One region of the Paenibacillus sp. USHLN196 genome, then DNA from elsewhere that is predicted to be linked to it. Evidence: riboswitches for the same ligand, from Rfam matches in the RefSeq annotation. Region 1 holds a riboswitch; the other holds the start of a gene.
What was found. A riboswitch is a leader RNA that binds a small molecule or an ion and turns the genes downstream of it on or off. The one in region 1 is predicted to bind glycine.

Region 1 (3,419 bases):
GAGGGGCTGCGCATCGCCTACTACGATGTCGGCACCCAGCTTGCCTGGAGCTTCCAGCAGACCCAGCGATAGCGGGTTAGCACTTACGACGAGCAGGCCCTTGTGCGCATGTACGAGGTCGGCAGCCTGCTTCACATTTTCCACAGCACCGAAGAAGTTCGGACTCTGGATCATGACAGCAGCGGTATCGTCCGATATGGCGGCTTGCAGGGCATCCCAATCAGTGACGCCATCCTTATAACCAATCTCGACAATCTCCAGACTCAATCCGTGCGCATACGCCTGCAATACCTGACGGGCTTCCGGATGAACGGTACGGGATACGATGAGCTGTTTGCGACGAGTTGCCGCTGCGGCCAGGTTTCCTGCTTCGGCAAAGGCAGTTGCACCGTCATACATACTGGCATTGGCCACAGCCATACCGGTTAATTCACAAATGTAGGATTGAAATTCGAAAATGGCCTGTAGTTCACCTTGGCTGATCTCAGGCTGATAAGGTGTGTAGGCGGTGTAGAACTCGGAACGGGAAATGACATGATTAATGACGGAAGGAACATGATGATCATATATACCTGCGCCGAGGAAACTGGCGTGTGTTTCGAAATTGGCGTTGGCGCCAGCCTGTTTGGACATATGACGTGTCAGCGCATATTCATCAAGTTTGGAGGATACGGGCAGCTCGCCCTGATAACGAATCTCCTGCGGAATGTCCTGAAACAGATCCTCCAGCGTATCCACACCGATGGTTGCGAGCATGGCGCTCTGATCATGCTCAGTCATGGGAATGTAACGGTGCTTGCTCATGCTTGATCAGCTCCTTGAGTAGGTGTCTTCGACGTACGTGTCCGTTTATGAAAAGGGGTCTTCACAACCTCGGCTTTTAGTTTCTTGCCGCGGATCTCAATCTCAAGCGGGGTTCCCAGCCCAGCGTATTTGCTGTCGATGAGGGCAAGCCCCAGATTACGCTTCAATGTAGGTGATTGCGTGCCGGTTGTCACTTCACCAATCTGTACGCCTTCGGCGTAAATTGGATAGTGGGGGCGAGGAATACCACGCTCCAGCACTTCGATGCCGACCAGTTTGCGGGCGAGCCCGTCAGTTTTCTGCTGTAACAAGGCTTCGTGTCCGATAAAAGGTCCAGCGTTCAGCTTCACAAACATGCCAACGCCAGCCTCAAGCGGAGAGATGGTTGCCGACAATTCCTGTCCATACAGTGGTAACCTTGCTTCAAAGCGCAGTGTATCCCGAGCACCGAGGCCTGCTGGTACCAGTCCGTGACCTTCTCCGGCCTGCATTAGTCCATTCCAGACCGCAGCGGCTTGGTCCGCAGATACATATAGTTCAAATCCATCTTCACCGGTATAACCGGTACGGGACAACAGCAATGTTACTCCACATACTTCGGCATCCTGTACAAAACGGAACGGTTCAATCGTGGATACATCCGTATCTGTAACTTTTTCAATAATGTCTACAGCTAGTGGACCTTGCAGGGCGAGCAACGCCGTCTGCTCCGAATCGTTGGTCATGCTTACGCCAGGGATCAGGTGCTCTTGCAGCCATGCCCAATCCTTGTCGATGTTGGAGGCGTTAACCACGAGCATATAGTGCTGATCTTCCAGCTTATACACGAGCAGATCATCCACCACACCGCCATCCGGATAACACATGAGGGTGTACTGAGCTTGACCGGGAACCAGCGTGGTCACATCATTAGTTGTCATTTGTTGCAAAAATGCTTCAGCCTGCTCACCCTGTACTGTGAATTCGCCCATATGGGATACATCGAACAGTCCAGCGCGCTCGCGTACGGCTTCATGTTCTTTCTGGATTCCGCTAAATTGTACCGGAAGTTCCCAGCCTCCAAAATCAATGCACCGTACGCCTTCGTATTGCTGATACAGTGGGAAGAGTGGTGTTCTAAGCAAATCGGACATCAAATCACCTCGTCATGGGCCGTCAGCCGGCCGGATATACAATCGTGGATCAATGAACCAGGTATTTTTAAATTTTCAGCTAGATAATTTCATCACATAAGTATGGTAAGGCAGCTATGACAGCGCCGATCTGAATCCTGTTTTTCGTTTTTTGGGAAAAAGGAAAAGGACAGGCCAAAGAATCGGCATGCCAAGTAGCACGCTGTATTCTAAGGCTCTGTCCCTTGTACCTGAGAGTTACCCCGCCGCGGTTGTGCAGCAGGTTTCCCCTTGGGTGATCATAACGCCCGCACAGGGCGAATAGATGCTCTCCAGAGTTGCGTCCCGTAAAAGTCCTTTTGCCTGAGAGATTCACCCCCGCTTATCGGTGGTTTACTCCTTCGGCGTTACCTCATGTGCATCCCGAATCGGGTGTCACGGGTAATCTCTCCCTTTACATTCATCCGCGGGTATAACATAGTCCAATAAACACATTTACTCCTCTCATTAAAACGTGAATCCACTACTGATGTCAAGAACGATATCATAGATAATGATTAAAAACCGAATGTTTAATTTATATTCACTATTATTGTTCGTGTATCCAAAAAGACTACGCTTACTATTCTAATATTCACCAGTATATGAAAAAAAGAGTGTAATCCGGTTACAGGATTTAGAGGTTTTCAGCAAATAAATTGTGAGGTATCTTGACATTTGATTCAAAAATATCATACGCTATGTTCTGGGAAAAAGGTTAAGGTCAAAGAACGCATGCACTCATTAATGAAAAGCGAGGCGGATATCGATGAGCGAATTGAAAAGTGATTTCCTGTACAGTGAAGAGCACGAATGGGTGCAAACCGTAGGGGAGGATACTGTACGTATTGGCATTACCGAGTTCGCGCAGCATCAGCTGGGTGACATTGTGTTTGTGGAATTGCCTGACCTTGAATCCAATGTAAAAGCCGAAGATAGCATTGGAACGATCGAATCGGTCAAAACGGTGTCGGACTTGTTTTCTCCAGTCACTGGTTCAATCATTGCGGTGAATGATTCGTTGCAGAACTCACCTGAACTGGTAAACAGCTCTCCTTACGAGGAAGGCTGGATGATCGAGATTCGTGTTGAGGGAGATCTGTCTGCAGCATTGTCCACATTGATGAATGCAGATGCGTATCGCAAACATACGGAAGAATAGTTTTAACAAACTTGTACTTATTAACATATATTTTATAACCAAATGAAATGAGCTTCATATTGTTCGACCTGTGTGAGCCTGATAGCTTACACAGGTTTTTTGTGCTTTCCAACAATGGTTTTGAATGTGGATTGAAGCAGATTGTGGATGTAAATCACCTGATTGGACCAAGCTATAGGTTAGAAAATGATTCTGGAAATGATAAAAGTCATAGGCAAGAAAAGCCTTATGTACCAATGAGTTCAGCCATTATGCATAGATAAAAACGATTACATAACCTAATGTTGTCATCATTGTTCATG
Region 2 (3,419 bases), on a different contig from region 1:
CGCAAGAATACATTATGGGACGTTTCGGTTAATTGGATCATGGAGTGTAACATAGAGTAATAGAGATAAAGAAATAAATAGAGATAATAGAAAGCACAATGCCTGGACAGTTGTTCAGGGGTTGTGCTTTTTAATTTATAATTTTAGTGGGATTTTCTGTATGCGAGTTAGACATTATGCTACGATATTCAGTATGAAGAGAACGTTTACATAACTTCGAAGGAGATGTTGATAATCACTACGGATAAGATGTCTTACGACCACATGGCAGCTGATATCATACAGAACTACACGATTGAAAAACCTGTCGTTTCTTATATTCGTCACAACGAGAATCTGACGTACCATGTCGTGGATGAAGCGAGCGGGCAGAAGTATCTGCTGCGTATCCATCAAGCTGCATATGCAAGTATGTCTGGGATTCAACATACGCTTCCTGCACTGGAGGCAGAGATGAATCTGCTTCATGATTTAAACGCAACGACAGCATTACGCGTGCAACATCCGGTACGCAATGTATCAGGTGAATGGGTCACGGTATGGAGAAGTGAGGAAGGGAAAGAGACCTGTTGTACGGTACTGGAGTGGATTGAGGGCAGGGACATCCAGCAGGGAGAGCGCCTGACAACAGAGCAGATCTATGATCTTGGGGCACAACTGCAGACGCTTCATCAATATGGACGCGTACAGGAGAAACCCGAAGCCATTGAGGGAACGGTTGAAAGCAGAGGAATAGTGGATAGCAACGATCATCAGCGGACAGGAAGAGAGATGAGTCAGCTAGATCAAACGAAGGTACGGCCGGCATATGGCAACATTCAAGAGAACTTGGTCATGCTAGGACAGCTGGAGGAAGGCGTCAGACTGGGGATTTTTACAACGGAAGACTTTGATCTGCTTCGAGAAACGTTCGAGAACATTAATGAGCAGTTAGAAACATATCCGTACGATACAAAGACATGGGGAGTCATTCATGGGGATATTACCCGCAATAATCTGCTGATAACGGATGAGGGCATATCTATGATTGATTTTTGTCTATACGGTTATGGTTATTATCTTTTCGATGCTGGAGGGGCAGCACTTATGTTCAATCGGGAAGAGCGTGAACAGTTTCTATCTGGTTACACGAAACAGAGTGCACCGCTAACGGATCGGGATATGCGGTTAATGGAAGGATTCATGTTGATTTTTACACTGGGTTATTATGCCTTTCAGATGGCAAATGAATCGAGACACGAATGGATGAAAGACCGCATGCCGAAGCTGTGCAGCAAGTATTGTAGACCCTATGTACAGAACGAGAGCATCTTCTACGAGTTATGAGGTGTAATCCTGATATAAGGATTCAGCTGGGAAATCGAAGAACTGTACTTCAAAGATAAGGGTTGCCAGAACACCCGAACTGTTTGGTGGATAACAACATAGATAGTAGTAAGCACATAGTTGGGTTATTTGTAGGAACACAAAAATATGCTTTATATAAGGCTCTCTTATCGTATGTATGTGATAAAAGCTGACAAATCATTCTGTTTTACATCGATGCAACAGGAAATTAGGGAAATATACCCAAAGAAATCGTTAAGTTTGTTGACACTGATCTTCCGGTCGATTAATCTTAATGAAGAAGAAAATAACGACTTCCATTACTGTTCTGACATCAGTTCAGAAATGGTTCCATACAGCGGATGATAACGAGCGGGAGAGACCTGGGTTGGCCGAGTAAAATGGCTAGAGTTCAGGCACCGAAGGAGCAAGCTGCTGCGCACCCGGCGCAGTGGTTAATCTCTCAGGTAAATGTACCATCGTTGGACGCAACTCTGGAGAGTGCGCGAACTGCGCCACCCAAGGGGTATATGATCAGTTAGCCCGGTGACCTTGCCTGTAATCGCAGGCATTCACCTTGTCCTTGGACACTGCTGATCATGAAACTCTCAGGTATCGAGGACAGAGAGAGGGCCTGGGGCCTTCTTCTGTCCTTTTTTGATGTCATCATTCAGTAAAAAAGGAACATTGTGGCATGGAATCTGGATGCAAATGACGAATACAATTGGAGGGTTATAAGGTGCGATTTAAAGATGTGTTTTCAATTATTGGCCCGTCGATGACGGGGCCTTCAAGTTCACATACAGCTGGAGCAGCAAGGTTAGGGAGAATTGCTCGTCAGTGGCTCGGTTGTACGCCGGATCGGGCACGACTGACGCTGTACGGTTCATTTGCAGATACGTATCAGGGCCACGGCACGGATCTGGCACTGATCGGCGGTCTGCTGGACTATGTCACAGACGATCCGCGTATCCCGGATGCCGAGCAATACGCAGAAGAAGCGGGCATGGAGGTTGAGTTTTATACAAGCGGCCTGCCTGCTCCTCATCCGAACACGGTCAAAATTGAGTTATGGCATGGAGAACGTGCCTGCTCCTTGATCGGGGCTTCCATTGGTGGCGGCAGCGTATCGGTACATGCGATGAATGATTTTCGTGTCCAGATCAGTGGTGAATTCCCTACACTCGTTCTGCGGCATGCTGACAAAGCAGGTGTACTTGCGTCAGTGACGTCTACGATCAGTTCATCGGGAGTTAACATCGGTTATATGCAGGTGGATCGGAAAGCTCGGGATGGTGAAGCGCTGACGGCAATGGAGATGGACGGCGTGCCTAATCCGGATATGTTGAAGCGTCTGCGTTCGCTCGACCATGTACTGGACATTCGTGTCATTGATTTGAAGAGAGGAGTTGATTCGGATGCGGTTTAAACATCTGCACGAACTGAATACGATCTGTACAGCGGAATCCAAAACCATTGCTCAGCTGATGATTGAGGAGCAGGTCCAAGAAACGAATACGCCTGAAGCGGACGTTGTGCAGCAGATGTCAGACTATTATCAAGTGATGAAGGAAGCGGTACAGAAGGGGTTAACGGAAGATACCACATCACGCAGTGGGTTAACGGGTGGAGACGGTAAGAAAATGGCCGAGTACATTCGCAAAGGTGAGACTTGCTCTGGTGATGCTTCTGCACTTGCGATGGCGTATGCCCTGTGTGTATCCGAAGTGAATGCTTCCATGGGCCGCATCGTGGCAACACCAACAGCCGGTTCCTGCGGCATTATTCCTGGTGTGTTTATCAGTTCACAGGAGCGGTTTGGCTGGACGGACGAACACTTGGTCAACGGGTTGTTCTGTGCTGGGGCAATCGGTTATGTTATTGCGAACAATTCATTTATCTCTGGTGCCGAGGGTGGCTGTCAGGCGGAAGTCGGTTCTGCGATTGGTATGGCTGCGGGTGCCATGGTTGAACTGCGTGGAGGTACACCGGAGCAGGTCGTTCATGCCGTTGGCTTGGCGTTAAAAAATACACTTGGCCTTATCTGCGATCCAGTCGCAGGTCTCGTCGAAATTCCGTGCATCGTCCGTAAC

Region 2: another riboswitch for glycine. It lies ahead of sdaAB (L-serine ammonia-lyase, iron-sulfur-dependent subunit beta); the one in region 1 lies ahead of gcvT (glycine cleavage system aminomethyltransferase GcvT).

The regions. Positions count from the first base shown of each region.
Region 1 is NZ_JBBCYH010000015.1:82,719-86,137, reverse strand. Features, by position in the region: gene gcvPA (aminomethyl-transferring glycine dehydrogenase subunit GcvPA) at 1-804, opposite strand, end outside; gene gcvT (glycine cleavage system aminomethyltransferase GcvT) at 801-1,937, opposite strand; glycine riboswitch at 2,153-2,254, opposite strand; glycine riboswitch at 2,258-2,380, opposite strand; gene gcvH (glycine cleavage system protein GcvH) at 2,725-3,117, shown strand.
Region 2 is NZ_JBBCYH010000009.1:140,290-143,708, forward strand. Features, by position in the region: gene pstB (phosphate ABC transporter ATP-binding protein PstB) at 1-32, shown strand, start outside; gene WFI24_RS21570 (phosphotransferase enzyme family protein) at 265-1,326, shown strand; glycine riboswitch at 1,690-1,814, shown strand; glycine riboswitch at 1,819-1,953, shown strand; gene sdaAB (L-serine ammonia-lyase, iron-sulfur-dependent subunit beta) at 2,066-2,755, shown strand; gene sdaAA (L-serine ammonia-lyase, iron-sulfur-dependent, subunit alpha) at 2,745-3,419, shown strand, end outside.